Regions from separate parts of the Cytobacillus sp. FSL H8-0458 genome, predicted to be linked through region 3. Evidence: riboswitches for the same ligand, from Rfam matches in the RefSeq annotation. Region 3 holds a riboswitch; each other region holds the start of a gene.
What was found. A riboswitch is a leader RNA that binds a small molecule or an ion and turns the genes downstream of it on or off. The one in region 3 is predicted to bind cobalamin.

Region 1 (10,527 bases), 3.1 Mb from region 3:
ATACGCGGTTGGGATTATTTTGCAACATAATTTGAATCGGTTGAAAACATATAGGTTCTGTGATGGTAGCGAATGCTGAATATCAGTCCCATTGCCATCATGTTTCCCATAAGTGAACTTCCGCCGTAGCTGATAAACGGCAGCGGAATGCCGGTGATTGGAAGGACCTGAATGGTCATTCCAATATTTTGGAATACATGGAAGGTGATCATGCTGATGACCCCTACGCAAATATAGGTATTAAAAGGATCAGTCGTCTCAAGGCCGGTTTTCGTTAAGTGATAGATAAGCAGAAAGAAAAGGCTGATTACCACACTGGCGCCGAAGAAGCCATATTCCTCGCCGATGACGCTAAAGATAAAATCAGTGTGGGCATCCGGCACATATACCTGCCTGTCGGTAAAGCCTTTACCGGAAATTAAACCCGAGCCGATAGCGAGCATGGAATTATACAGCTGCATACCGGCCCCCTGCTTGTGATTGACCGGGTCAAGCCAGGAATAAATTCTGCTGAACTGATAGGGATCGATCCCAAGGTATTTCTCTAAAATCTCCGGTGCTATGATCACCAGGTATAGAACGGTTCCTGCTAAAGCACCGAGGATTCCATAAATCGGAACAAGGATTTTCCAGGTGATTCCGGATACCAGGATGATTCCTGCTAATATCGCGATGATGACAAGAGCGGTACCCAGGTCTTCTATAATAATCAATCCTAATGGAGGCAATGTGGCCGCACCTAGTTTGATTAGGAGAAAAAAGTCCGTGCCGGCTGACTTAGCCTGATACTTCAGATGGTGATCAGCGATGATTTTGCTGAGGGCAATAATAAGGAACACCTTTACAAATTCTGAAGGCTGCACCGATCCGAGTCCGGGAATGATATACCACAATGTAGCCCCTTTGCGCTCTGGTGCGATGCTTTCCGGTGCAATGAATAGCCCGACAAGCAACAGGATGCCTAAACCGTACAGCAGCCATGTGAGTCTTCGGATTTGCTCGCTGTCAAAATACATGACAATCCCTACAATGACGGCACCAACAATATAATTTTTAATTTGTGAGACAACAAAATTCCCTTCATATTGATTGGAGGATTGTCCGCTGTAAATCGCAATGCAGCTGATGAGAAAAAACAGCAGCAGAAGAAAGCATAACGTCCAATCGAATCGGTCTGAGAATCTATTATTCTGGTTCATTATATGCACCTGGTTTCTTTACCTTTTTACATTTTTATCCTATCAGAGAAAAATTAACCTAACAATAGAGAAAGAGATTTCATTAGTTAGACGAGAAAATCACGATGATGGTTTCCTGTATTTTCAAAAAAACGGGTTTAAATTTTTTTCTCATCGGCAAAGATATTTTCAGATATTTTTGCTACAATAAGAGAATAAAATATTGGAAGTTTGGCAGGCAGTTTCATAAGAAGCTGTCTTTTTATCAATTAAGGCTATGAAAATACTACTGTGGGTAACGGTTCGGAGGTTTCGTCATTGAAAAGAAGGAATCAAGCTATTCGTGATCTCATCTACATCCATCTTAATGAACAGGATCAGTATGTGATGACTTATGGAATTGAGTTTGCAGAGTTTGCCCAAACTCTATCAGATTCTATTAATAACTTGCTGCTGTTAAAGCACCGTTATGAACATGGGGACTTTAATAGCCACACGATGTTCGATTATGTGTCGAGGGACAAGCTGGGCAGGCTGGTTGAGGATGATGTATACGGCTATGGCGATTTTTGCTGGATCGACTTCGAGGAAGAGGAAGCGGTGAATGAGCTTCCCGGCCAGACAATCGCGGAGCTTCTTTATCTCGGCCATATCAAAGAGCATCTTAAGCTCCCTTTTTACAATTATCTGAGCAACCGCTATGTGTACCTTGCCCATGATGATGGCTGGTTTAACCGCACATATTATCGCGATCTGAACGATTTTTACCGTATGCTTGGGGAAGTGATCCCCGGTAAAATGGGACAGATGAAGGTGGAAAAAACGCTCCTTGGCATTAAAAAGAAAAAGACGTATCCTCCAATCACCAGAGATGTCCTGCTTTCATTAAAGCCCCTTATGAAAGAAGGAGCGGTCCTTTCCATTAAGGATATTGAACAGAATCGGATCCGGATCGAAATTCCTATTTGGATTATTGGTGATTTTGCGAATATGGATGATATGTATGATGAGTACGAAGCCATAGCGAAAGAGCCATGTGAGGCGAAGATTGTGTTCGATAAGAAAACAAGGGAATGGAAAATATACTCGCGTTAGAATTCTGAACTTTTTTACAACATTCAGCAATTTTCTGTTACTTTTTCTGCGGGATGGTGTATAATCGGAAATAGAAAATTTTATATCCGCAATAGAACAGGTGTCTTCTCAAAAGGGCTTTAAAGCAAGCTCTTTTGAAGACTTAATAGGGAAGCTGGTGAAATTCCAGCGCGGTCCCGCCACTGTAAATGGAAGCTGTCTGCAAATCCACTGTACATACAAGTATGGGAAGGAGCAGAATGCATTGACCATGAGCCAGGAGACCTGCCTGATTCTTAAGCACCCATTAACCTACGAGGATAGGGAGGTGTTTGGTCCGGCCATCTAATCTGCATTTATTGTAAATGACCATACCAACATCTCCTTGCCGTTCGAGGAGATGTTTTTTTATTTTAAACGGTGGTGACAGGCACCACCCGAATTTTGTCGAAAGTAATGGAGGATTGCTTAGTATGAAGAAATTTTATGCATTTTTATTAACTATGCTGCTTGCTGCAGGAGTGCTTGCAGGCTGCGGCGAGAGTGCTGAACAGCCAAAAGAAGAGAAAAAAGTTGAGGAAGGGCAGAATGCCGGCGGGGAAGAGGCTGCTTTTCCTGTTACGATAAAGGATGCCCTTGATAATGAAATCGTTATCGAATCCAAGCCAGAAAGAATCGTTTCCATGATTCCAAGCAACACAGAAATTGCTTTTGAATTGGGGCTTGGAGAAGAGGTAGTCGGAGTCTCCGATTTTGATAACTACCCGCCCGAAGCCACAGAAAAAGAAAAGATTGGCGGCATGGAATTTAATGTCGAGAAAATTATTTCTTTAAACCCGGATCTTGTCCTTGCTCACGCGTCGAGCGCACATAATTCCGAAGCAGGCCTTCAGCAATTAAGGGATGCAGGCGTGACCGTCCTTGTTGTCAATGATGCGAAGAGCTTTGACCAGGTTTTTGAATCCATTGTAATGGTTGGAACCGCAGCAGGGGAGAAAGATAAAGCAGAGCAGCTCATTTCAGATATGAAGAGCAAGCTTGAGGAAATTAAGACAAAAGCTCAGGATATAAAAGAAGAAGACCGCAAATCGGTATTCGTGGAAGTTTCACCAGCTCCTGAAATCTATACAGCTGGTGCAGAAACCTTTATGGACGAAATGCTAAGTGCGATTAATGCAGAAAATATCATTACGGAAGAAGGATGGCCGAAAATGGATCCGGAAGCGATTATCGAACGGAATCCGGATGTAATCATCACAACTCATGGCTATTACACTGAAGATGCTGCTGGCGATGTAATGAAAAGGGATGGCTGGCAGGATATAACAGCAGTGAAAAATAAGCAGGTTGCCGATGTTGATTCCGATATGGTAACCCGCTCTGGCCCTCGTATTATTGAAGGAGTCGAGGAACTTGCAAAAGCAGTATATCCGGACGTATTTAAATAATAAATTTCTGGCTTATCTAACAGCAGCAGCTTTCCTGTTCTGTGCTATGCTGATGGGGATTTCAATTGGTACAGTGTCTGTTCACCCCATCACTATTATCAGAGTAATAAGCGCTGAGATTTTCCCTTTTATTTCATTGGGAAACACGGATGCTATGCATGCAAATATCATTATGAACATTCGCCTGCCGCGCGTTTTGCTGGCTGGCTTAGTAGGGGCGTCTCTTGCAATTGCGGGAGCCGCCTTTCAAGGTTTATTAAGAAACCCGCTGGCAGATCCATATACCATTGGAGTTTCTTCCGGGGCTTCACTCGGTGCTGTTTTAACATTGTTCCTGGGATTATCCATTCCGTTTGCAGGAATGTTTACACTGCCTTTATTCAGCATCTTATTTTCCTTTTTAACCATTTTTGCCGTTCTGCTATTTGCCAGAAAAATTGAAAGATCCATGAAAGTGGAAACGATTATTTTAACGGGCATTATCTTCAGTTCTTTTCTTGGCGCTCTAATTTCTCTGATGATTGCCCTGACCGGTGAGGAGCTTAGACAGATTATTGGATGGCTTCTTGGCAGTGTATCCATGAGAGGCTGGGCGTATATTAACATTATCCTTCCGTTTTTTGTAATTGGTGCCATCCTTCTGTTAGTGAACAGTAAAGAGCTGAATGCTATGAGCTTTGGGGAAGAAAAGGCCCAGCATATAGGGGTGGACGTTCAGAAGAGAAAGATGATGGTTCTGGTAGCTGGCTCCATCTTAACTGGTGCGGCTGTAGCTGTGTCTGGAACGATAGGATTTGTCGGCCTTGTGATCCCTCATCTGACCAGGCTGTTATGGGGGCCGGATCATAGGCACCTATTGCCCTTATCGATTCTTATGGGTGCAGGTTTTCTTATTATTGCCGATCTGGTTTCACGGACGATCATTGCACCTACCGAGCTTCCAATCGGCGTGATTACAGCGATCATTGGTGCACCTGCGTTTGCCATTATTTTAATTAAAAGAAAGAATAAACTTTGAACTTCGATAACTGTCCAGCATAAGTGTCCACCCATTCAAGGGGAAGGCTTCCGCGGATTTTCTTCGCAGGAACAAGCGGTTTCACCTTGTTCCGAAGGCATATCTTAGTTCAGAAAGAAGTGGTTAATCATGCTTAGCGTTAATCAGGTTACTGGCGGATATGCCGGTGCGCCGGTTGTTAAAAATATCAGCTTTGAAGTAGAAAAAGGGGAGCTTTTCGGGATATTGGGGCCGAATGGAAGCGGCAAGACCACGATTCTCAAGATGCTGAGCGGCATTTTGCCTTATAAGTCAGGTGAAATACGGATTAAAGGTAAGAACCTTTCACAGTATACACCCAAAGAACTGGCGAAAATCATTGCTGTTCTGCCCCAGCATTCCTCTCAGGCCTTTTCATATACCGTAAAGGAAACAGTTTCCCTTGGCCGGTATGCTCATCAAAAGGGCTGGTTCCAGAGCTGGTCCGGTAAAGATGAAGAAGCGGTAAAACGGGTTATGGAGCAGACGGGCATCTCCCGATTTCAGGATGATGATATTCAGCAATTATCCGGCGGCGAAAGACAGAGGGTGTTTTTAGCCCAGGCCCTTGCCCAGGAGCCGGAAATTCTATTGCTGGATGAGCCGACGAACCATCTTGATTTATCCTATCAAAAAGAATTGCTAGATCTCCTTTCTGTATGGTCAAAGGACTGCGGACTGACGGTCATTTCCATTTTCCATGATTTGAATCTGGCCGGCCTGTACTGTGACCGCCTATTGCTGCTGGAGAATGGCGAAGTCAATATTAACCATGTTCCTAATGAGGTTTTAAAAGAAGGGCGGATACGGGAGGTTTACAGGACGAAGATCGAGAAGCTGCCGCATCCAAGAGTGGCGGCCCCTCAGATGTTGCTGGTGCCTGAACGCTCAAAGGCGGAAAGCCAATTAGAGAAGCGGATCGATCCAGCCAGCCTGGAGGTAAAGGAAGACTTGCTGGTCCTTCGCTCGCCATTTCCGCTTAAAACCATGTCTTCAGGTGTAACCGGATCGGGGACTGGCTGGAATCGGATTTTTCTTAACCGGCATGTGAGCAAGAATTATGACTGCAGTGATCATCGGGCAGAGATGGCGGAATTTGTCCGGGAAATCGGCTTTGAACCCGGGGAAACTGTGGGGATGATGACCGCTGTATATATTGAGGATTACAGCAGCCAATTTTATGAAGAAGATACATTCTCTGTGTATGTGGTCGTGACAGCTGGTGTCGGCAATGCTGTTGATGCCTCGAAAAGTGAAGAGCATTCTTATCATCTTACTCCAGGTACAATCAATACATGGATTTTCGTTAATGGCCATCTGACAGAGGAAGCCTTTATCCAATCCATTATGACCGCAACCGAGGCCAAGACCAGAGCACTATATGATCAGGAAGTTATAGATGCCGTCACAGGGACGATAGCGACCGGAACATCAACTGACAGTATTTTGATTGCCGCCGCACAGCAGGGAGAAAACCTGGAGTATGCGGGTACCATTACACCGCTTGGCAAAGTGATTGGCAAGGGTGTCTACGAATGTACCGTTGAGGCTATAAAAAAATCGCAAAGCAGGATAAAAAGATGATTTTATATCACCTGTTCGCGCTAACCTTTGCCTGGTTACTGGATAAGCTGATAGGTGATCCGCCAAACTGGCCGCATCCAGTCAGGTGGATGGGTGCCCTGATACATAAACTTGAACAAGCTCTGAATAAAGGCCGCTTTAGAAAATTAAAAGGGAGCCTCATGCTATTGATCGTACTGCTGGCAGCAGGCGGCATCACCTTTTTCATTACCCGGCTCTTCTATGAAATTCATCCGATCGCGGGCATCCTGGCAGAAGGAATTCTTATATTCACAGCCATTGCTCAAAAGAGTTTAAAAGAGGCAGCTCTGGAGGTATATGAGCCTCTGGCAAAAGGTGATATGGAAACAGCAAGAGTAAAGCTTTCTTACATTGTCGGCAGGGATACAGATCGGCTGGATGAACCAGGCATTGTCCGGGCTGCCGTGGAGACAGTGGCGGAAAACACAAGTGATGGCATTACTGCTCCATTATTTTGGGCCCTGATTGGCGGTGCACCGCTGGCTCTTATCTACCGGGCCATTAATACATGTGATTCGATGGTTGGCCATAGAAATGATAGATATATGGATTTTGGATGGGCATCAGCCAAGGTGGATGATATCGCAAACTGGATCCCAAGCCGGCTGACATCGGTTTGCATCATGCTCACACAAAAGCCGGAACATTCTCCATATGGAGAAGCATGGGGAGTTCTATTAAGAGATGCACCAATGCACCCGAGCCCAAATAGCGGCTGGGGCGAAGCAGCTGTTGCAGCCCTTCTGGGAATTCAGCTGGGAGGAATCAATTTTTATAAAGGTGTAATCTCAAACCGTGCAACGATGGGAAAGCCAATGGTGCTGCTTGAAAAAGAACATATCATAAAAACCATTTCGATCATGAACAAGACGGTTTTCTTATTCTTGCTTTTATTATGGACAGGAGGGATGTTCCTTGAATTGGCCTTCACATGGATCTAATCCGCAATATTTATATGAAGCGATGGATAAGCAAATGCCTGAGGAGCGGATTGATTTCAGTGCCAATATCAATCCACTTGGGCCTCCCCATGAATTAAAAGAGAGGTGGGGAAGCCTATTCCAATATATTAGCGACTATCCGGATCCCCACTCTTCCTTATTGAAAAGCAAATTAGCGGCTGCAGAGGGAATAAAAGAATCACAGATTCTGGTCGGAAATGGAGGCGCCGAGCTGATTACCCTGATTGGCCGGATGATAGCCGGAAAAAGGGCGCTGATTATTCAGCCGGCCTTTTCGGAATATGAAGAGGCCTGCCGCGTTAATCAATGTACAGTCTCCTATCATCAGCTGGTGCCCGGCGACTGGGATCTTAATTTGGAAGCGCTATCTGAAAAGCTAAAAGCCGCTGATGTTGTTTTCTTCTGCAACCCAAATAACCCGACAGGTATTTTTTACCCATCTGCCATTGTAGAGGAATTGATTAAGAAGTGTCATATCCATAGCTGCCTCCTTATTATGGATGAAGCTTTTTATGACTTTGCCTGCGACTATCAATCTATCGTTCCTTTCATAGGAAAGGATTCAAATGTTGTGGTGCTGCGCTCCATGACAAAGATGTTTTCGATACCAGGCCTGCGTCTTGGATACATGATGGCAAGTGAGCGGTTAATTGAAAGAGCAAATGCGCTGAAACCGCACTGGAGCGTGAATGCTCTTGCATTAAAAGCAGGTGAATGGTGTCTGGACAGTAAAGAGCATGTCAGGCTGACAAAGAATTTGATCCGGCAGGAGAGGGCTAGGCTTGTTCAATTTTATCAGCAATTGGATTTTGAGATTTCTCCTTCTTCAGTTAATTTCTATTTGTTAAGAGATCCGAGCATTGATGTGCAGCTGCCTCTATTTCGATTTTTGCTTGAAAAAGGAGTTATTCCGAGGCATACAATGAATTTCCCTGGCCTGGAAGGGAAATGGCTACGCTTTGCGATTAAAGGGCCCAAAGACAACGATGTACTGATGGAGGCGATGCAGCAATGGCGGAAGGATCGCTGATTTTTATCACGGGGGGCGTGCGAAGCGGAAAAAGCTCATTTGCGGAGAGGACTGCAGCCGGGCTGGCAGAAAAAACAGACGGAAAGCTTCATTACATTGCTGCCGGAAAAGTATACGATTCCGAGATGAAGGCACGGATTCGGAGGCACCAGAATGACCGGGAAAAGAGCGGCTTGGGCTGGACAACCTGGGAGAAGCCTTCCGCACTTGAAGAGATCTCGGGAAACTTTAGCAATCAGGATATTATTCTATTCGATTGCTTGACCACTCTCTTGAATAATGAGCTTTTTAGAGCGGAGGATGGCTGGCGGACCAGAGAATTCCAGGAAAAACTTTCATCAGATATTCTCAGGGCCATCCATGAAATCCGCCTAAAGTGCAGGTCCTTTATCGTAGTCAGCAATGAAGTCTTGAATGAGCCAATTGGCGAAAACGAATTGGTATTTACATATGCGAGAATATTGGGGATGCTCCACAGGGAAATCGTAAAGATGGCTGATGAAGCCTATCTTGTTGAAGCAGGCATCCCCATACAAATGAAAGGAGAACCGGCATGAAAGGGATCATGATTCAGGGGACTTCATCCGATGCCGGTAAAAGCCTGATTGCTACGGCTCTTTGCCGGGCATTCTCCAATGAAGGTTTCCGCACGGCTCCTTTTAAATCCCAGAATATGTCCAATAATTCATACGTGACAAAGGATGGAAATGAAATCGGCAGGGCACAGGGCATTCAGGCTGAAGCGGCAAGAACTGAAGCTGCTGTCTGGATGAATCCCATCCTCCTTAAGCCTCAATCCGCTCAGAATGCTGAGGTCATTCTCCTGGGAAAAGCAGTCAACTCCCTATCAGGAAGAAGCTATCGGGAATCCTTTTATGAAAAAGGGCTTGAAACCATCAAAGAGGCACTGAGTCTGCTTGATGCTCAATACGAGCTGCTTGTGATCGAAGGAGCTGGCAGCCCTGTTGAAATTAATTTAAAAGATAAAGAGCTTGTGAATATGAAAGTCGCCGAAATGGCGGATGTGCCAGTAATCCTGGTTGCTGATATTGACAGGGGCGGTGTTTTTGCCAGTATTGTTGGAACTCTGGAGCTTTTCACCAAACAGGAAAGACAGCGGGTTGCGGGCATTATCATTAATAAATTCCGCGGAGATATCACGCTGTTTGAGGATGGCATCCGCTGGATCGAGGAAAAGACGGGCGTCCCTGTCCTTGGCGTTCTGCCTTACTTGGAAGACCATATGATCGATGCAGAGGATTCCCTATCCATTCAGGCTGCTGTTCCAAGAGCTGGAGAGGGTATTCTGGATATTGCAGTGCTGCGGCCGCCATTTATTTCAAACTTCAGTGACATCGATCCGTTTTACTATGAAGATGACGTGAACATTAGGTGGGTAAGACATCTATCGGAGGCTGGCTCGCCTGATGCGGTGATCATTCCCGGCACAAAGAGCACGATTCGAGACTTGCGCTATTTCAAGGAAAAAGGTCTGGCGGATTGGATTGTGCGCTATGCTGCCGCTGGAGGTTCAATTGCCGGCATTTGCGGAGGATACCAGATGCTCGGCAGGAGATTAATCGATATGGCGGGTTCTGATACCGGAAATCCTAATGAAAAGGAAAAAGGCTTAAATTTGATACCGGCAGACACCATTTTTCATGAACGTAAGAAGACCGTGCAAGTGAAGGGCAGTCTGCATTCAAGCACGAACCTTCCCGTAAAAGAGATCTTGGATGGATATGAAATCCATTTAGGTGAAACAGTTCTTGAAAATGATTTTGATGGCAATCGCCTTCTGCTGCTTCAAAATGGCGAAGAAGATGGATTTTATGGGAATGATGGCCGTCTGGTAGGGACTTATATGCACCACATCTTCCATAATGATGAATGGAGGGGTGCGTGGCTTAATTCCCTGCGCAAACAAAAAGGCATTCCAAGTAAGGAGCCTGTCCGAATAAAAGCCCTGAAGGATAGGAAATACAACGAACTGGCGGAAAATATGATGCAGCATCTTGATTGGAAAAAATTAAAGGAAATTGTCTTTAGCTGGAGAAAACAGAATGAAATGGCTTAAAGGATTATTGATCAATCTTCAATTTTTCACAAGCATTCCCATTCCGATATCCCTGCCCATGGATAAGCCTCATCTGGAGAAGGCAATCAGAACCTTCCCTATAGCCGGCCTCATCCA
Region 2 (10,527 bases), 640 kb from region 3:
CGAAGTATAAGAAAGTATTAAATGATTATGCTGTTAAAACATTAGGTGAAGGATATACATGGAAAGATACTATGGCAAATTATATTAATGAAATAGCAGCCCATGTGTATCAAGCTGGTTTTAAACCTAGAATTTGGAATGACGGCATCTACTATGGGGAAACTAATAAAAATTCGTGGGAGCCAGAGGAACCAAAGCAGAAAATAAAAATGCATGAGTATATTGGAATAGACTTCTGGTCACAAATGAGCTGGAATAGGAGCATTGCCAGACTTGATACGTTTGTAGAAAAGGGGCATAAAGATATTTATAATATTAACGCAAGTTTCTTTTATTATGTATTAAGACCAAGTATGCCTGATGATGGACGAAAGCAGCATTCATTTGACTACTTAAATCAAGATGTCAGAATTTATAATGAATGGACACCTGGAAAATTCCAAGAAAATACCGTCCCTGATGATTCAGATTTTATAAAGGGAGCATCATTAGCTATATGGAATGATAAGCCAGACTTAGTTGGAGAAGACATCATTACGGCTGATATTGCAAAAGAATTGCGATCTTTAGCATCAAAATCCTGGAACACTAGAAGTAATGACATTGCTGATATTGATAAATTTAAAGAAAATTATCAAAAGCTAGGTAATGTTGCTGGATTTGCAAAAGGCAGTGAATTGCCTAAAGTAAAACCTTTTTTACCTGTTGGGAAAGAAGAACCATTTGACAAATCAGCCTTAAAACAGTTAATTTCAGATGCTAAGAAGAGGGACAAGAATGATTATACATCTGATAGTTGGACAGTGTTTAAAAAAGCATTAAAAGAAGCAAAAGCGGTTCTTCGAAACAAATCAGCAACTAAGGAAGAGGTAGATCAGGCAATCGCTAACCTTGAGAAAGCTATCAATTCGGTAAATGACGATAAAAGCTACCAAATTTATCCGATTCCTCAAAGCATCGTATACAGCGGAGGCAGCCTTAAGATTGGATCTAATATAAATGTTGTCTTTGAAAGTGGATTAGATGATGCAACAAAAAACCGTTTAATAGAAGTGTTAGCAATTAAAAATATTAAACATACAGTAGGTTCAAATATTCAAGAAGGAAAAACAAACGTTATTGTTGGAATTAACAATTCAGGCGAAATCGCTGATAAGTACTTTAATGCAAAAGGGTTAGATGATGAGGGTCATTTCACAAAAAACGATTCTCATATCATTTCTGTAAAAGATAATGTAATCGCTGTTTTAGGTAAAGATACAGATTCAGCATTCTACGGGATTACATCGTTAAAGTTAATCTTTAAGCAATTAGAAGGTTCTGAAATCAGAAATCTATTAATTAAAGATTATTCAGATGGTCATTGGCGCGGATTTATTGAAGGATATTATGGTATTCCCTGGACCAATGAAAACCGCATGAGCTTAATGGAATTTGGCGGTGACTTTAAGATGAATACTTACATCTTTGCACCAAAAGATGATGAGTATCACAGCCTCAAATGGAGAGAACCATACCCAGCTGAAAAGTTGACTGAAATTAAAGAAATGGTTGAAGTTGGAGCTGCTTCAAAGAACAAATTTATTTGGACAATTCATCCATTCCTGCACAATGCCATACAATTTGATGACGAAGCAAAATATCAAGAAGATTTAGCAACAATCATTACAAAATTTGAACAGTTATATGATGTTGGTGTGCGTCAATTTGGTGTACTTGGCGATGATGCAGCAGAAGGAGAAGCTGCAGATCAGGTAAGATTAATGAACGATTTAGAAGAGTGGCGCGTATCAAAAGGCGATGTATATAGCTTTATTTTCGTTCCTAAGGTATATACAAAAGAGTCTGCAGGCGGCGATGTTAATAACGAATATTTAAATACAATAGGACAAATGCCTGAATCTACTGAAATTATGTGGACAGGTGACGTAGTGCTTGGTGATGTAAATAATGAAACTTTCGAATTCTTTAAAGAAGCAGTTGGTCGCGAAGCATTCATGTGGTTAAATTGGCCGGTTAATGATATCAACAATAAGAGATTATTAATGGGTAAAGGGGAAATGCTAGATCCTTCTGTTACAAACTTTCGTGGTATTGTAACGAACCCAATGCAAGAAGCTCAAGCTTCAAAAGTAGCTCTATTTGCAATTGCAGACTATAGCTGGAATAGAGAAGGTTTCAATATGGACAAGAGCTGGTCGGATTCATTCCATTTCATTGAACCAGATGCAGCAGAAGAGATGCACACATTTGCAAAACATATGAGTGATCCAACTCCAAACTGGCATGGTTTAGCTTTAGAAGAGTCAGAAGAGTTAGCTCCTTATATAGAAGATTTTACAAATAAATTATTTGCTGGAAAGACTATTGAAAAAGATAGCAAGTTTCTTTTAAAAGAATATAAAAAGATTATAGATGCTACAAATAGTTTCGCACATAAATCAAAAAATGAACTATTGAAGACAGAAATTAAAGGCTGGGTTGATTCTTTAAGAGATGAAGCTGAATCAACTATTGCATATATAAATGCAGCAGTTGCTTTCGAACAGGGTAATTATGATGAAGCAATGAAGTTCTATGTTCAAGGTGGAGATGAATATACTGCTTCAAGATCTCATAGAGTTCCAGCAATCAATGGTCAAACTAGACCAGAACCAGGTACAAAATATTTAGTACCGTTTATAAATGATTTATCAAGATTAATAAGCGAAAAGTTTACTCAAAAAATTAATCCAGATACTAATAGATTAGTACTTTTCCCTTACACAAACATGGGTCCTAATTTATATTGGGGACATATTCAAAATATCGTGGATGGTGGTACTGATCGATTATCAACTATGTGGGTAAGACGCGGTGCAAAGGCAGACGACTATGTTGCGGTAGAATTAAGTGAAGTAACAGACGTTACCAGCATTATTTTTGAACACGGTGAGCCAGGTGCCGGTGATTCATTTAACTTTGTAAAATTCCAATATTCCATGGACGGAAAAAAATGGAAAGATATAGATGGAAAAGAGTATGGTCCACATACGCAAAAAATTGTTATCGAAGACTTGAATGTAAAGGCTAAACATATAAGAGTAATTCCCACAGGTGAACTTAAGAGCAACTGGATTTCTGTCCGTGAATTATCAATCAACAAGGATGATGCAGGTCACATTAAGAGAGATATATATACAAACGTTGATGCATTAGCAGCAAACAAAGTAGATATCTTCCCAACTAACGCGACACTCGCAGATGTAAAAGGTATTACATTAGCTAAAGGTCAATATGTTGGTATCAAACTAAACAAAATTAGAGAACTAACAACTATTATTGCTGATGTTACAAACAATGATAAGTTAACTTTAGAAGCATCAATCAATGGTGTTGAATGGTCAGAAGTAACAGACTTAGCAAAAATTACAAATGCACGTTATGTTCGAGTGATTAACAACACAAAAGATGCAGTCACATTTGATATTACAAATTTAGAAGTAGAATATTCCAATAAGGATGTTACATTTGAGGTTAGACCAGCTGCAGAAGCTAGATTTGAAGCAGCTAACTTAATCGACGGTAAATTAAACACAGCATTTAAACCGGGTGTAAATGCTCCTAAGAGTGGCAGCCTTGTATACAAAATTTCTGATAGAACTGATATCACTAGGTTTACTGTAATTCAAAGCCCATCAACTATTTCAGATGCAGTTGTTTCAGTAAGAACTGATAATGGCTGGTTTCAAGTGGGTACGCTAGCTGAATCTGAGAATGTATTTAGCACAGCTAAATCTAAGAATGTATTTGAAATCAAAATTGAATGGGATGAAGTTGCACCAACACTTCATGAAATAGGTATTTCCTCAGTTAAGAAGAAAGACAAGTAAATAAAGATTTATTAGTTGGTGTAATCGTAGAAGCTAAACAATTAAGAGCTGAAGGTTATACAGAAGCTACATGGACTGCTTTACAGACTGCAGTAAAGTTTAGACATGCAAAAGGAAGCTTTTCTTTAACTGGATACACCCTCAGGAACGTTAATTCAAACATATGATAGCTTTGATTCTATGTTAATTGAGGCATTCCAAACAACTTTACTATAACAGCATAAGTATACTTTTATAGCTGCCTAACAAGGGCAGCTTTTTCTATGTGTGACATGCATGGCGTAAATCAGGAGAATAAATAGGAAAGATAGTTGTCTTGCCCGGGGAGGTTTTGCGTATGTACAGCAGTACAGTCGAAAAAAGGTTAGTCGCAAGAAGTCAGCGGAAGCCATAGTAGGGAAATTTTAAGACAGATTTTAAGGAACCAAAGTACAAATGAAAATTACTTCCTTGTCTATAAAAATAAAGGCACTAGAGTCGATTTAGTAACAGTCAATGAACGAAATCAACATATTAAAGAGAACAAGGATGAGCTCCGCCAGCGCATTAGAACGAGAAAAAACTAGCCTAAGCCGCCTTAGGAGCGGAGATATTCCCCTTTAGAATGAAAGTTCATTGAAAAGGGGAATGTGAATATTTTTCCTGATTCATCTTAAAGTCTGAAACCTAGTTTATTAATTCATCTGAATTAATAACATTTGGGTTGAAACCGAGATTTGGGAATTTAATTTATTGACAATAAAAATTCCTTGTTTTTTTCAAGGTGTATAGCAAGTACTCCCAATTTTCTTTGGTTGAAGGGATACTTAAATGCTCGTTCGGTGTATGTACATGATACATATCAGGACCAATCGAAATGGCATCTAAGCCCGGAATCTTTTCGATGAGAATTCCACACTCAATTCCAGCATGTACAGCAATAATTTCAATATCTGCACTATATTTTTCTTTATATGATTCCTCGAATAATTTTCTTAACATCGATTCGGAATTATAAGGCCACTCGGGATAATCTGATTCAGTCAATAATTGACATTCAAGTATATCAGAGATCGACTTTAATTGTTTGACAATATTATACTTTAGGCTCTTAATCGCACTTCTTGTTTCACTTTTAAATTTAATTGCAGCATCAGTTGTAGTAATAACCCCTAAATTTGTTGAACTCTCCACCAGTCCTCTTAACTCATTACTCATGCTTTGTACACCATTTGGAATGAGCATGAGGGCTGCAATTGCTTTGGTCTTGGTTGTATTAGAAAATACTTTTCCAGATATATCTTTTATCTGTTCAACTTTAATCGTTACATAAGGGTCTGAATCCTGAAATTCATTTTTTAGCCTTTTATTCCATTCTTCAATTTTTGCTTGTAATTTTCCACCGGTTTCTGAAGGAAGCTGGATAATTGCTTCGGCTTCCCGGGGAATAGCATTTACTTTTAAGCCACCAGAAATGGTCTGTATAAAGTAAGGTATTTCAAATGATAATTCATATAAGATTCTTCCTAATATTTTGTTTGCGTTTCCTCTTCCTTTATTAATCGATATGCCGGAATGTCCTCCATGCAGGCCTCCGACACTAATTAAGTACGTTATAGCGCGTTTTGGGGATGCTTCCCAATCTACTGGCAGCATGTGGGTGACAATGACACCGCCTGCACTGCTTACCAATAACTTTCTATCTTCTTCTGAATCAATATTGATAAGAATTTTCCCATTTAAATGAGCCGGGTCAACCGAATGAGCGCCGAGCATAGTTGTTTCTTCCTCAGCGGTAATAAGTACTTCAAGAGAAGGATGGGGAATGTTATGCGAATCCAATAATGCCAAGGCGTAGGCTAGGGCTATTCCATTATCTGCACCTAATGTGGTGTCTGTCGCATAAAGCATGTCCCCTATGATTCTTAACTGCAAAGGATCTTTATCAAAATTGTGAGGGTTCCCTTTGTTTTTTTCACAGACCATATCCATATGCCCCTGAATGATTACAGCAGGCACTTTTTCGTATCCGGGAGTGGCGGCTTTTTTTATTATTACATTTAATGCTCGGTCTTGAATAACTTCGAGTTTGCGCTCTTGAGCAAAGCGAACTAAATAGTCGCTTATTAACTTTTCATTCCCTGAACAGCGGGGAATTTTGGATATCTCAACAAAATAATGAAATACAGGGTGTTTAGTTAATTCTTCTAGGCTTTTATACATCGTTCTCCTCCTTAAAATAATATATTTAATCTCTGGTAAATAGAAAGGTAGTTCAAGTAAATAAAACTTTTGAGCCCTTATGCTTTTAAAACTATTAAAGATTTGAATATTAAAATAAATAGTTTAAAAAATATTGGTCCTATCTTTTGAGTATACATATTTTAAAAAAAGAGTGAAGAAGATCAAGGTGAAATGCTGCAGGTACGTTCTTGCCTGGCTACTTTTATATTCAGATCAAATAAGAATGGCCAAGAAGAAATATAAGTATTTGCAGTAAAAGGGATCAATATTAAAAAGCCTAATTCTTCAGTATTCGAATTGAAGAATTAGGCTTTTTCATTGCTTCATAAATACCCGCAAATATGGATTTTCACTTGAGCTTAATAATGTTGCAAGTATGCAATAAAAAGGCTCATCCATTATTTATTTATTTATTGGATGATTCCATTATATACAATGCCTCCGCGGAGGTTAATGATTTTTAACCTGTTTGTGTCTTTAACGTAAATACTTTTGAATTGTGGTTGTCCCTGGTTATCTTTTAAAAGGATGACACGTTTGTGATTATTGTTCTCCACGACTTGTGTATTGAAGTCTTCTACATTAACGAAATTGACAAGTGTAGAGTATTCTTTTAACCCTTCAAGACCTTGTTCTATAGTGCCCTTATCCTGGCTATCTTCTTCAATAGTTTCATTGACACTGTCTTCGTTTTCAGTCCCGTTGTCTACTGAGTCAACATTTTCTTCCGCATCACCAATAATTTGACTGAATATCAATCCGCCTTTTAGGTCAATCACTTGCAATCGGTTTGTGTCTTTAATAAAGACGCTTTTGAACTGCAGCTTAGCGCTGTCATCTTTTAAGAAAATAATACGTTTATGATTATTGTTTTCCACGACTTGTGCATTGAAGTCTTCAGCATCAACTATATCATCAAGTATGTCGTATTCAGGAAAATTTTGAATGTCTTCTGTCAGGATTTTATATTTTTGATAATTTGCTGCATCATTTTTCCCTGGTACCTGTGTCGTGTCAGCATTTGCATGAACTGCGTAACCAATGCCAAAGCTTGTTAGAAGTAGTGTGCTTGCTGTTGTGAGTACGAATGTTTTCATGTGTTTTCTCTCCTTTATTTTAAGTTGCTTTTATTTCAAATTGAGCAATTACGTCCCAATATGAATAATATTTAACCGGATCAGAAAAAGAAAAAACATGAACTTTTCCCAGATAATGCTTATATTATTTAATGTTTTTTCAAGTACATAAATCATTCTAGGTACTTATTATTGAAATGTAAAGGTACAAATGGTTGAAGTAAAATCTGGTTAGAATTGCTTATTTATAAATAAAAAAATATTTAAAATTGGTGTTTGATCATATTTTTAACGGTTTTCTTCAACATTTTTTCTCTATTATTTTCACCAGTCAAGATCGAATGAAACAAATGAGGGTGTTTTAACTGGAAGTCGGATAGACGAAAAATACCAAGGTGAAAAAAGTTTTTTCGGGGAGCCATCCAATGATATTACCTACACTAATGAAAATGCTCATATCAATGTTCTGCATGGAAAAAGATATTGCCTGGAAAAAATAATAGAGGTAACGTGCTGCTGAACATACCTCCAAGCTTGCTAGAGGAGATTCACTTTAAAACAAAAAATGGCGACATTGATGCTGATCATATTTCTAAAGTATCATCAAAGATAAAGCCATTAAAACTGTATTTAAAAAATTATGAAAAAAATAATATGTCAAAATTGGTCATTATATGTTATATTAGTAAAAAATTAATATATCAATTTAAATAAGTGCTCACTTTGTGAGGTAAAAGGGAAACCAGTGAAAGTCTGGTACAGCCCCCGCTACTGTAAGAGCTGATGAAATTACAATGCCACTGAGAAATCGGGAAGGTGTAAGAGTAAGAAGAAGCTTAAGTCAGGAAACCTGCTTATTTAAACGACACTTGCTTTTCGGAGGGAGAAGTATAGGCGGGACAATTTTGATCAATTGTTTTTGGGTTTCAGTATGCTTATTTTTATACTGTCATTTCATATGCCTGTATTCCTTTGAAAAGGAGTGCAGGCATTTTTTATTTGGCAAAAAGCATTGAACTTTGAGAATGATCTGGCGCGGGACGCCTGTCGAGCAGCACGGCAGCAGGCTAGGCGCATGTTCTTTTATTAATTGGAGGTAAGCCTATGAAAAAGGGGAAAATCTTTGTTGTCGGCTTTGGCCCGGGTGATCGTGAGCATATAACCAAACGGGCTGTGGATGCGCTGCAGCAGAGTGATTGCATTATTGGCTACAAAACTTACGTAGATCTGATCATGCCATTCGTTACAGCAAGTTCTATTGTCAGTACTGGGATGACTGAGGAGGTATCCCGTGCGCAGGATGCAGTGAAAAGAGCGGAAGCTGGCCATATTGTATCCGTGATATCGAGCGGTGACTCGGGTGTATACGGCATGGCTGGCTTAGTGTATGAAGTGCTGATCGAAATGGGCTGGACGGAAGAAGAAGGAATCGAAGTGGAAATTGTTCCGGGCATCTCTGCGATTAATTCATGTGCGAGTTTACTGGGTGCACCTGTCATGCATGATTCCTGCACCATTAGTCTGAGTGATCATTTAACACCCTGGACGGTGATCGAGAAGCGCATTGAAGCAGCCGGGATGGCGGATTTTGTCATCGCTTTATATAACCCGAAAAGCGGCAGAAGGACACGACAGATTGTCGAGGCACAAAGGATTCTATTAAAATATCGTTCTCCTGAAACGCCTGTGGGGCTGGTGAAAAGTGCTTACCGCGAGAATCAGAATGTCATTCTGACTACACTGGCGGAAATGCTTGATCACGATATAGGCATGCTGACAACAGTTGTGATCGGGAATTCTTCCACTTTCTTTTATGACAATAAAATCATTACGCCTCGCGGATATCAGAGAAAGTATACGCTTGGTGATGAGAAGCAAAGCTTAAAGCCGCATCAGCGTTTAAAAAAGGAAGCGGAGCCATGGGCATTAAATCAGGAAACCGGGGAAGCACAGGCCGGCTACGAGCAGATCCAGAGAAAAAAACAGGAAACCAGCTCACTGGATATGGCTTTTAAGGCATTATCGCTGGTGACTAAATCCGAGATAGACCAAACACATTTAGTGCAGCAGCCAATCGAAGATATATTTGAATTTGCGGTTTCGCCTGGTGTTGCCAATAAATTTATTACAGCTGACCAAATGCGCGTATTGGCAGAAGCTGTTGGCGAGAAGGGCACCATGGAATATACACCGGATCACCGATTTTTAATCAAAATTCCAACCGGACGGCCTCAGTCGATTGTGGAAAAACTCGAACAGCACGATCTGACTGTCATGCCAGTGGGCGATGTGCTAAATGTAAAAGCGTGCGATTTTTGCTACGGGGAGAAGGCAGAATCCATTCCATATGCAGAGGAAATTGCAGCTGAACTGGGTGGCTTAAAGCTTCCAAAGGAACTGCATATTGGCTTTAATGGCTGCGGTATGGCCTGTTATCGGGCGGTATTTGATGATATCGGCATCGTTTACCGCAAGAAGAAGTTTGATCTATTTATCGGGGCAAAGCCGGTTGGCCGTACAGCCCATGCTGCACAGCCTGTAGCAGAAGGAATGGAGCCCGACCAGCTTCTGCCGTTATTGAAGGACATTATTGAAGAATACAAAGAAAATGCGCATCCAAATGAACGGCTTTTTAAATATTTTAAGCGAGTGAAAAAAATTCAGTATTTTACCTATCAGGATATGAGCTCCAAGATCGAAGTCGAGCCGGCACCATGCGGGGATTAGGGGGATCTTATGATTCTATTTTTAGCAGGCACAAGTGATGCTAGAGCATTAGCCGTTCAATTGAAAAATCAAGGTTATCCCTTACTGGCAACCGTTGTCACAGAATCGGCAGCTGACAGTTTGAAAGCTGAAGGCATTTCTTATAAAGTGGGACGGCTGTCAGAAAATGACATGATTGGACTAATTCAGATGCAAGAGATGACCACTGTGATTGATGCCAGTCATCCCTATGCGGACGAAGCGTCAAAAACGGCCATGGCAGCAGCCAAAGCATGCAGCATTCCTTACATACGTTACGAAAGGCCAAATGAACAGTTTACCTCACCGCTCATAACTGAAGCCGAAAGTTATGAGGAAGCAGCAAAATTGGCTCAATCACATAAAGGGACAATCATGCTGACAACTGGCAGCAAAACGCTGGAAATCTTCACAAAATATTTGATGCGTGATGAGATCCGGCTTGTATGCAGGATGCTGCCAAACATGGGAAACATGGAAAAATGCCATAAGCTTGGCATTAAACAAAAGGACATTATTGCGATCCAGGGACCATTTTCCGAATCATTAAACAAAGCTCTTTGTGAGCAGTATGAAGTGACCCTGATGATTACTAAAGAAAGCGGCAAAGT
Region 3 (10,527 bases):
ACTGTAGCCTGATATTGAATTTTGGTACAGCTTGTACAGGATAGGTAGGAGCCTGAGAAGCCGGAGCGCCAGCTTCGGTGGAGGCGTCGGTGGGATACTACCCTGGCTGTATTGAAATTCTAACCCGCGCCCCTGATCGGGGCGGGAGACAGTGTCAGGTGGGCAGTTTGACTGGGGCGGTCGCCTCCTAAAAAGTAACGGAGGCGCCCAAAGGTTCCCTCAGAATGGTTGGAAATCATTCGCAGAGTGTAAAGGCACAAGGGAGCTTGACTGCGAGACCTACAAGTCGAGCAGGGACGAAAGTCGGGCTTAGTGATCCGGTGGTTCCGCATGGAAGGGCCATCGCTCAACGGATAAAAGCTACCCCGGGGATAACAGGCTTATCTCCCCCAAGAGTCCACATCGACGGGGAGGTTTGGCACCTCGATGTCGGCTCATCGCATCCTGGGGCTGTAGTCGGTCCCAAGGGTTGGGCTGTTCGCCCATTAAAGCGGTACGCGAGCTGGGTTCAGAACGTCGTGAGACAGTTCGGTCCCTATCCGTCGTGGGCGCAGGAAATTTGAGAGGAGCTGTCCTTAGTACGAGAGGACCGGGATGGACGCACCGCTGGTGTACCAGTTGTCTTGCCAAAGGCATCGCTGGGTAGCTATGTGCGGAAGGGATAAGTGCTGAAAGCATCTAAGCATGAAGCCCCCCTCGAGATGAGATTTCCCATAGCGTCAAGCTAGTAAGATCCCTGAAAGATGATCAGGTTGATAGGTCAGAGGTGGAAGCGTGGCGACATGTGGAGCTGACTGATACTAATCGATCGAGGACTTAACCAAGTCATATTGGTAATTACTCGGCAACTGCTTCTTCATGCATTATCTAGTTTTGAGGGAACGAAGTTTCTTCAAACCAAATAGTCCGGTGGCGATAGCGAGAAGGTCACACCCGTTCCCATACCGAACACGGAAGTTAAGCTTCTCAGCGCCGATGGTAGTTGGGGGCTGTCCCCCTGTGAGAGTAGGACGCTGCCGGGCAAAAGAAAGAGCACCTGTTGGGTGCTCTTTTTTGTGCAGTTGCATGATTTTTCGATTAAAAAAACTGTATTGGGGCTCTTTCAGAGGAATTATAAATCCGTGCAAATCTGGTCAACATATGTGCCACTCTCATATATATATTTATATGCCACTCCATATATCTCCGGCTTCTAAATAAACGAAATATGTTCTCTGCAAAGGTTGTCTGCAGCGCAGTTTTAAAGATACTACTCAATATATTCTTCTCTATTTACCGAATGGGTGGAATATGTATTTAAAACAAAAGTTTATAAGCCTGCAATCCAAAATAAATCCCAAAGCCAATCAAGGACATTCCAGATAAAACTGAAATAAGAGCGAGAATTTTTCCGGTTAAAAATCTTCTAAAGCTGCTGGCGACAGCTGCCATTGTTACATCCCAGAGAAGAAGACCTGTAAAAATCGCTCCGCTGTATAAAACAACATGGGCCTTGTCATACTCAGCTGCTGTTTTTGCAAGGATGGAACCATAGATGCCGAGCCAAAACAGTATTGTTAAAGGATTTGACAATGACATGAGAAATCCTGACATAAAGGATTTAACTTTAGATTCATTTTTAGTCCTTACGCTTGATACTACTTTGCCGGCGCTTAATAAGGTTTCCAAACCTGTATATACCAGGACAAAGAATCCAAAGCACCATAAAAAAGCTTTCATAAATGGAATCTCAAGAAAATGTACTATACCCAAATATACGGCCGCCATATAAACTGCATCTGCTGTTATAGCTCCCAGCCCCACAAGCCAGGCGTGGAAAAAACCATTTTTTATCCCTTTATCCAATTGCGCAGCATTTATTGGACCAATTGGTGCCGCAAGCGATAGACCCAAGAAAACATAGCCTAGAAATATGCTCATATGTGTACAACCCCTAACTGCCAAAACATGTTTGTACAAAGTGTATTCAGAATATAGGAAGGATAGGACAACTATTTAATCCGGAGCAAGGTGCACCTGCCCGGGGCACACTTATAAGATTGTTGTATTGTATTTATCACACCATAGACAGAGCATTCAGTTTCGCAGGAGGCGGAAATAACACCAATCTGTTGGTGATTGAGGCTTGGGGTTGTTTTTGACTTGGGCGGATTCGGACTCTGACTGCAGTTTTAATGCGTTTTGTGTCCGAAGGTATCTCAAGTTCGGACTCAAACAGGAGTGTTCCAGCGCTCTGAGTCCGAAGTTGTCCCAAGTTTTGACTCTAACAGGTGCTTTCGTGAGTTTTGAGTCTGAAGGTATCTAAAGTTCGGACTTAAACAGGAGTGTTCCAGCACTCTGAGTCTGAAGTTGCCCCAAGTTCTGACTCTAACAGGCGCTTTCGTGAGTTTTGTGTCCGAAGGTATCTAAAGTTCGAACTCAAACAGGAGTGGTCCAGCATTCTGAATTTGAAGTTGTCCCAAGTTCCAACTCTGACTCGCGCTTTCCAGCATTCTGTGTCCTAAGTTTTCCCGTGTGCGGGCTATCAAAAATGACTGCTTCACACTTTTAACAAAGCAAGCATAAATTTCTCAGCGATGCAAAAAATAAACTGAAAAAAGCAGAGGAGAGTGTTTCTTATGGATGCAAAGCGAGTGAAGCAAATTCTTTCATCATCAGCAGATATCGAAGTAAGATACAATGGTGCTTCCGTGTGGATCGATAAGCTTAATGAAGATGGGAGAACAGCGACAGTACATTTACGCGGCCCGCTTGAAGAAAGGTCCGAGGTGGAAATAGGAGAACTGACTGAATTGTAATATGACATTAAGCCGCCAGCACTGGCGGCTTTTCGTCTATATATCCTGATTGGATTCAGTTTCTGCCCGTTCATTTAAGTACTTATTCTCAGCAGAAGCAAAGTTTACTGACTGCAGGCTAATTTCTTTGTCAATTCCATACAGATCTTTGCCCGTGTCTTCTAAATTTTCATGCCTTCTATCCACATCATCGGCCTCCTTTTTAAGTGTTTCCGTTAGTATAAACAGAGATTTTCAATAACATGAAAGGGAAATTATACTTGAAAATCCGAAATTTATACCATTTTGAATTCAGAACTTTACATAGGGTACCGGGGTATAATATAATTAATATTAAGGAGGCTGATCAAATGGCTTTTGATTTGGAAAATGAGGATTTATCTGCTGCCAGCTGCTCGGTTGAGTCGGAGCGAAAAAGTCATCATTCAGAAAAAGTTAAGAAGAATTTGACTACCCGATTAAATCGAATTGAAGGGCAAATACGCGGGATAAAAGGACTTATTGACAGAGACGTGTATTGTGACGACATAATAACACAAATTTCTGCAACTCAGTCCGCTTTGAATAGCGTAGCCAAGCTATTGCTTGAAGGCCATTTGAAAAGCTGTGTTGTGGATCGAATCCACGAAGGCGATGAAGAAGTGCTTGATGAATTTTTAGTCACAATCCAGAAGTTAATGAAAAAATAACGGGAGGCTGCATTATTATGGAAAACGTAACTTTAAAAGTAAGCGGAATGTCATGCGGACATTGTGTAAAAGCGGTAGAGGGCAGTGTCGGCAAATTAAATGGTGTGGATAAGGTAGCAGTGGACCTTGATAATGGTCAGGTGAAGGTTCAATTTGACTCATCTGCAGTTTCACTTGAACAAATCAAAGAAACAATTGACGATCAAGGCTATGATGTAGAGTAATCTAATTGGGAAGGAACGTGTGAACTAAATGCACGTTCTCTTTTTTTACAAATTAAGAAATTTGTCTAATTATATATGGTTGACATATAGGGTAGGAGGGTATAGTATATTAGTGTAAGGTACTTCGTTTGATAAAGGAGTGGGAGTGATGGGTGATGCGGCTCTGAAGGAGGTTCACCTTCCAATATCGGGAATGACATGTGCAGCCTGTTCATCTCGAATTGAGAAGGGGCTGAATAAGCTGGATGGTGTCCAGGAAGCAAGTGTCAATCTTGCATTGGAAAAAGCAGCGATAAAATATAATCCAGAAGTAACTTCTGTTGAAGCTTTTGAGAAAAAAATTGAGGATCTCGGTTATGCAGTAGTATCGGAGAAAGCAGAGTTCGAATTGCTTGGGATGACATGCGCAGCCTGCTCCGGAAGAATTGAAAAGGGACTTAATAAACTTCCTGGGGTAAAACATGCTGTGGTCAATTTGGCTCTTGAAACGGGCACTGTCGAATATAATCCCGAGCAAGTCTCAATCCAGGATATGATAAAGAAAGTAGAGAATTTAGGGTATCAGGCAAAAGTAAAAACGGATAAAGACCAAGAAATCGAAGGTTACAGGGAAAAGGATATCGAGAAGCAAAAAGGCAAATTCATCTTCTCATTAATTCTTTCCATCCCTTTATTCTGGTCCATGGTGGGACATTTCGAGTTTACATCCTTTATTTACGTTCCCGATATGTTTATGAATCCGTGGGTGCAGCTGGCGCTTGCAGCTCCCGTGCAATTTTTCATAGGAAAACAATTTTATGTTGGGGCGTATAAGGCATTAAAAAATAAAAGCGCCAATATGGATGTGCTGGTTGCACTGGGTACTTCTGCCGCTTTTTTCTATAGCTTATACCAATCATTATTATCAATTGGCAGCAATGGACATATGGTGGAGCTCTATTATGAAACAAGTGCGATCCTTATAACATTAATCATTTTAGGCAAGCTGTTTGAAGCGAGGGCTAAGGGGCGTTCTTCTGAAGCAATCAAAAAGCTTATGGGTCTTCAGGCAAAAACAGCAACTGTCTTAAGGGAAGGGGAAGAAATTGAAATTCCCCTGGAAGAAGTTATTGCTGGAGAAATCTTATTTGTAAAACCGGGTGAAAAAATTCCGGTTGATGGTGAGATTATCGAGGGACAGTCAGCATTGGATGAATCCATGCTGACAGGGGAAAGCGTACCTGTTGATAAAACAGCAGGCGACACAGTCATTGGATCCACCCTTAATAAAAATGGCTTCCTGAAAATTAAAGCCACTAAAGTTGGCAAAGATACAGCACTGTCACAGATTATTAAAGTAGTGGAAGAAGCACAAGGTTCCAAAGCGCCGATACAGCGAATGGCAGACAAAATCTCCGGGATATTTGTTCCTATTGTTGTGAGTATAGCAGTGGTTACATTCCTGGTATGGTATATATGGGTAAGTCCCGGCAATTTTGCAGAAGCACTGGAAAAATTGATAGCCGTCCTGGTGATTGCATGTCCATGTGCCCTGGGTCTGGCTACGCCAACTTCTATAATGGCAGGTTCTGGCCGGGCAGCGGAATATGGAGTTCTTTTTAAAGGCGGGGAGCACCTGGAGCTTACACATGAAATCACTACAGTCGTTCTTGATAAAACCGGAACAGTAACACATGGCAAACCGGTTTTAACGGATGTGTTTACGGAAGCCTGCGTTGAAGAAAGGGCATTTCTCCAGCTTGTAGGGTCTGCTGAGAAACAGTCTGAGCATCCATTGGCCGAAGCGATTGTGAAGGGAATAAAAGATAAAGGAATCACTCTATTTAATCCGCAGGAATTTGAGGCTATTCCCGGTTATGGGATTAAAGCAAAAGTGGAAGGCAAGAAGCTTCTAATCGGTACAAGAAGATTAATGGACAAATACGATATCAATGCCCAATCAGCCAAACTGAAAATGGAGACACTTGAGGAAAATGGAAAAACGGCAATGCTTGTTGCGGTCGATGGCAAATATGCAGGTATCGTTGCAGTTGCAGATACAATAAAGGAAACTTCCAGAAATGCAATCAATCGCTTAAAACAACTGGGGATTGAAGTCATTATGATAACCGGTGATAACAAACGTACAGCACAGGCAATAGCTGAGGAAGTGGGGATAGACTTTGCAATTGCAGAGGTTCTGCCTGAAGGCAAGGCAGAAGAAGTAAAAAAACTTCAAAACCAGGGAAAAAAAGTCGCCATGGTCGGCGATGGCATAAACAATGCTCCTGCACTTGCTGTTGCTGATATAGGAATGGCGATTGGAACCGGTACAGACGTTGCGATGGAAGCAGCAGATATTACTCTAATGAGAGGGGATCTGAATAGTATCGCAGACGCCATCCTAATGAGTAAAAAAACCATAAGGAATATCAAACAAAATCTTTTCTGGGCATTTGCATACAATACACTTGGCATCCCAGTAGCTGCATTAGGGTTCCTTGCTCCATGGCTTGCCGGTGCAGCAATGGCTTTCAGCTCCGTATCTGTCGTTTTAAACGCACTTAGATTACAACGAGTAAAAGTAAGTGAAAAAAACGTTTAATTGGAAGGGGCAAATTTAAATGAAGAAATGGGCAGGTGCAGCGATTGCTTATCTGGTACTTGTAATAGCTGGTTATGCGGCATATGATTCTTTTTGGGCTAAGCCAGAGCTGGTACCACATGATATTGAAATCGAAAATCATGAATAATAAATGACCGGGCAGAGGGGAATCCTCCTCTGCCCGTTTTTCGCAGATTAATAAATTGTAATTTATTTCTCGATATGATAGAATCGTCTACAATATATAGTATGGATTTTTAAAAGTAAAAACTACATATAGATCGTGATTGGTGTCCTATATGGACTTAATAGGGAATTCGGTGAAAAACCGAAGCTGTCCCCGCAACTGTAAGTGCAGACGAAAAAAGCATGCCACTGTACAAAGCGCTTCATGGCGCTAGTATGGGAAGGGCTTTTAGTAGAGTGAAGCACAAGCCAGGAGACCTGCCAGGGCGATCGAAAGTTTCTTATCTCCGGGGATTGAGATGATGAAACGATCGCGTAATGGCCGTTTGTTCATCTGCTTCCTGCTATTATACTATCGTTTGATCCGCTCATTTTCCGGGCGGATTTTTATTTTGCCTTTAGGAGGAAGTAAAATGGTCCAAACCATACAACCGATAGAAATTTTAGAAGAACTTAAGACTGAATTTCCACAGCTTGGCATTGAAAAACTGGTAAAAAGGTATGAAGATATGAGTCAGCTGAGAGCAGAGGCCATGTATGACCAGCTTATTCTTGATTGTTTATCTTTTATCAGCATTGAAGAGCCTGATTGGACGTTTGCCGCTTCACGTCTGCTTCTTAAAAAGCTCTATATCGAGTCCGGAAAAAACAGAGGATGCGAGCCGGATGATTCCTACACACATTTTTATACGCTAATTAAACGTCTGACCGCTTTGGGAATTTATGAACAGGATTTATTAGATGTGTATTCAAAGGATGAGATAAATGAGCTGTCCCATTTTATTAAAAAAGAAAATGACCGTTTATTTACATATTTGGGGCTGAAAATGCTGGCAGATCGGTATCTTGCCAGGGACAAACAGAGAAAACTCTATGAGCTTCCACAGGAGCGGTTCATGATCATCAGCATGGTTCTGATGAAAAAGGAGCCGAAGGACAAGCGTCTTAAGCTTGTTAAAGAAGCGTATTGGGCAATGAGCGGGTTGTACATGACTGTTGCCACTCCGACCCTTTCTAATGCAGGGAAAAACTGGGGTCAGCTTTCAAGCTGTTTCATTGAGACCGTTGATGACAGTCTTGATGCCATTTATGACAGTAATACCGATATTGCATCACTTTCCAAAAATGGCGGAGGAATCGGAGTTTATTTGGGGAAAATCCGCAGCAGAGGCAGTGATATTAAAGGGTTTAAGGGGGCATCTTCAGGTGTGATTCCCTGGATGAAGCAGCTGAATAACACAGCTGTCAGTGTCGACCAGCTTGGACAAAGGCAGGGTGCTATAAGCGTCTATCTGGATGTCTGGCATAAAGATATTTTCTCGTTTCTTGATGCAAAGCTTAATAATGGAGATGAAAGGCAGCGGACACATGATTTATTCACAGGTGTCTGCATTCCTGATTTATTTATGGAAAAAGTGGAAAGCCGCGGATATTGGTATTTATTTGATCCCCATGAAGTCCGCACAGTCATGGGCTTTTCTCTGGAGGATTTTTATGACGAAGGAATAGGCAAAGGTTCATTCCGCCAGAAATATAAAGAATGCATTGATAACCCGAATCTATCAAGGGAAAAAGTTCCTGCTATCGAGATCATGAAATCCATTATGAGAAGTCAGCTTGAAACCGGGACACCATTCATGTTCTACAGGGATGAGGTTAATCGGAAAAATGCCAATTCACATTGCGGAATGATTTATTGTACCAACCTTTGCACTGAGATCGTACAAAACCAAAGTGTTACTAAGAGGGTTGAAGAATATACAAGGGATGGGAGAATTATTATCGAAAAACAGCCGGGAGACTTCGTTGTCTGCAATCTTTCATCCATCAATCTTGCACGGGCCATAAGTGAAGGAGTCCTTGAAAGGCTTGTGCCCATTCAGGTGCGAATGCTTGATAATGTTATTGATATAAATAGAATTCCAGTTCCTCAGGGGCATATAACAAATCAAAAGTACCGTGCGATTGGACTGGGGACTTTTGGCTGGCACCACCTTCTTGCACTGAAAAAGATCACATGGGAAAGCGAAGAAGCAGAAGAATTCGCTGACATTCTATATGAACAAATTGCTTTTTTAGCGATAAAAAGTTCTATGAATCTGGCAAAAGAAAAAGGTAGCTATTCAGCCTTTAAAGGCTCTGATTGGGAAACGGGTGCTTACTTTGAAAAGCGGGGATATCTGGAGGCAAAGCCAGAAATGGACTGGACAGGATTGAGCAGGGAGGTAAAGGAATTCGGCATCCGAAACGCCTATCTGATGGCGGTTGCCCCTAATGCATCTACTGCATTAATTGCAGGAAGCACACCGAGTATTGATCCTATATTTAACAAGCAGTATTCCGAAGAGAAAAAGGATTATCGAATCCCTGTTACAGCCCCTGATATTAACAGTGAGACCATCTGGTACTACAAATCTGCCTATCATATTAACCAGGAGTGGAGCATCAGGCAGAATGCTAACAGACAAAAGCATATAGATCAGGCTATTTCATTTAATTTCTATATACCTAACCATATTAAAGCTATCGATCTTTTAAATCTGCATCTTTCAGCATGGAAGAATAAATTAAAAACAACTTACTATATCCGTTCAACTTCATCAGAGGTTGAAGACTGCGAATCTTGCTCAAGCTAAAGGAGGACCCTTATGAATACTCTAAAAAAACGCCAAATTATTAATCAATCGGCGCCTAATAAATCAACTTCAATCATCAATGGAGAATGCTCCAATATCCTTAATTGGGATGATGTCCGCTTCTCATGGGCCTATCCAAAGTATAAAAAAATGCTTGCTAACTTTTGGACGCCCTTTGAAATAAACATGTCACAGGACATTAAGCAATTTCCGGATTTAACGAAAAGTGAACAAGATGCATTTTTGAAAATTATTGGGCTGCTTGCATTGCTCGACAGCATCCAGACGGATTATGCCGGTAAAGTTGCTGATTATATTACCGATTCAAGCATATCAGCACTCATGATCATACTTGCACAGCAGGAGGTGATTCATAATCATTCCTATTCCTATGTTCTATCAAGCCTTGTTGCCAAACAAAAACAGGATGAGGTTTTTGAATTCTGGCGGACAGAACCTATATTGGCTGAAAGAAATGAATTTGTTGTGAACGGATATAAAGATTTTGCAGAGAATCCAAGTGCGGAGAACCTGCTGAAATCCATTGTGTTTGATGTCGTTCTGGAGGGGCTTTTCTTTTATTCAGGCTTTGCATTCTTTTATCACCTGGCAAGAAATCAGAAGATGGTTGCCACCTCAACAATGATTAATTACATCAACCGGGATGAACAAATCCATGTAGATTTGTTTGTTAAAATTTTTAAAGAAATTCTTAAGGAAAATCCGGAGCTTAATACTAATGAATTAAGTGAATTCGTCCAGGAGACTTTTGAAAAAGCAGCTGAACTGGAAATTGAATGGGCCCGCGATGTGATCGGCAGCAAAACAGAAGGCATCCTGCTGTCTGACGTTGAAGCTTATATCAAATTTTATGCCAACGTCCGCTGCAACCAGCTGGGATATGAACGGCCATTTGAAGGCTATAGGACCAATCCTCTCCGCTGGATAGTAGCCTATGAGGAGGTTGATCACGGGAAGTCCGATTTCTTTGAGCAAAAATCACGGCAATATACTAAAGTTCAAATAGATAATGGGTTTGACGAATTATAGAAAAGATATATATTAAAAAAGATTCTGCTTCGGCGCAGAATCTTTTTTTGATCAGGATAATACCGGCTCCCCGGCTGCATAATCAATTTCAAAACCCAGATCCTTCAGCATTTGATGGTCTGCTGTGCTTTCCTGACCGGCGGTGGTTAAGTAATCTCCTACGAAAATGGAATTGGCCGGGTATAATCCAAGTGGCTGTAGGCTCCTGAGATTCACTTCTCTGCCCCCGGATATTCTGATTTCCTTTGATGGATTGATAAAACGCATGAGACAAAGCACCTTCAGGCAATAGCGGGGATTCAGCTCATCGGTTCCTTCTAATGGCGTCCCATCAATGGCATGGAGGAAATTAACAGGAAT

Region 1: another riboswitch for cobalamin. It lies ahead of NYE23_RS19985 (ABC transporter substrate-binding protein); the one in region 3 lies ahead of NYE23_RS04360 (ribonucleoside-diphosphate reductase subunit alpha).
Region 2: another riboswitch for cobalamin. It lies ahead of cobJ (precorrin-3B C(17)-methyltransferase); the one in region 3 lies ahead of NYE23_RS04360 (ribonucleoside-diphosphate reductase subunit alpha).

What each region holds. Positions count from the first base shown of each region.
Region 1 is NZ_JBBOBR010000001.1:3,973,668-3,984,194, reverse strand. Features, by position in the region: gene NYE23_RS19995 (FtsW/RodA/SpoVE family cell cycle protein) at 15-1,199, opposite strand; gene NYE23_RS19990 (hypothetical protein) at 1,497-2,273, shown strand; cobalamin riboswitch at 2,355-2,559, shown strand; gene NYE23_RS19985 (ABC transporter substrate-binding protein) at 2,726-3,700, shown strand; gene NYE23_RS19980 (FecCD family ABC transporter permease) at 3,666-4,718, shown strand; gene NYE23_RS19975 (adenosylcobinamide amidohydrolase) at 4,848-6,320, shown strand; gene cbiB (adenosylcobinamide-phosphate synthase CbiB) at 6,317-7,282, shown strand; gene cobD (threonine-phosphate decarboxylase CobD) at 7,257-8,333, shown strand; gene NYE23_RS19960 (bifunctional adenosylcobinamide kinase/adenosylcobinamide-phosphate guanylyltransferase) at 8,315-8,890, shown strand; gene NYE23_RS19955 (cobyric acid synthase) at 8,887-10,410, shown strand; gene cobS (adenosylcobinamide-GDP ribazoletransferase) at 10,397-10,527, shown strand, end outside.
Region 2 is NZ_JBBOBR010000001.1:1,481,184-1,491,710, forward strand. Features, by position in the region: gene NYE23_RS07085 (beta-N-acetylglucosaminidase domain-containing protein) at 1-3,872, shown strand, start outside; gene NYE23_RS07090 (aminoacyl-histidine dipeptidase) at 4,602-6,074, opposite strand; gene NYE23_RS07095 (hypothetical protein) at 6,506-7,192, opposite strand; cobalamin riboswitch at 7,867-8,043, shown strand; gene cobJ (precorrin-3B C(17)-methyltransferase) at 8,276-9,898, shown strand; gene cobK (precorrin-6A reductase) at 9,908-10,527, shown strand, end outside.
Region 3 is NZ_JBBOBR010000001.1:842,880-853,406, forward strand. Features, by position in the region: rRNA gene NYE23_RS04315 (23S ribosomal RNA) at 1-824, shown strand, start outside; rRNA gene rrf (5S ribosomal RNA) at 906-1,022, shown strand; gene NYE23_RS04325 (LysE family transporter) at 1,297-1,920, opposite strand; gene NYE23_RS04330 (H-type small acid-soluble spore protein) at 2,619-2,798, shown strand; gene NYE23_RS04335 (hypothetical protein) at 2,835-2,984, opposite strand; gene NYE23_RS04340 (metal-sensitive transcriptional regulator) at 3,149-3,487, shown strand; gene copZ (copper chaperone CopZ) at 3,505-3,711, shown strand; gene NYE23_RS04350 (heavy metal translocating P-type ATPase) at 3,860-6,295, shown strand; gene NYE23_RS04355 (hypothetical protein) at 6,315-6,443, shown strand; cobalamin riboswitch at 6,567-6,760, shown strand; gene NYE23_RS04360 (ribonucleoside-diphosphate reductase subunit alpha) at 6,895-9,117, shown strand; gene NYE23_RS04365 (ribonucleotide-diphosphate reductase subunit beta) at 9,130-10,167, shown strand; gene bioB (biotin synthase BioB) at 10,219-10,527, opposite strand, start outside.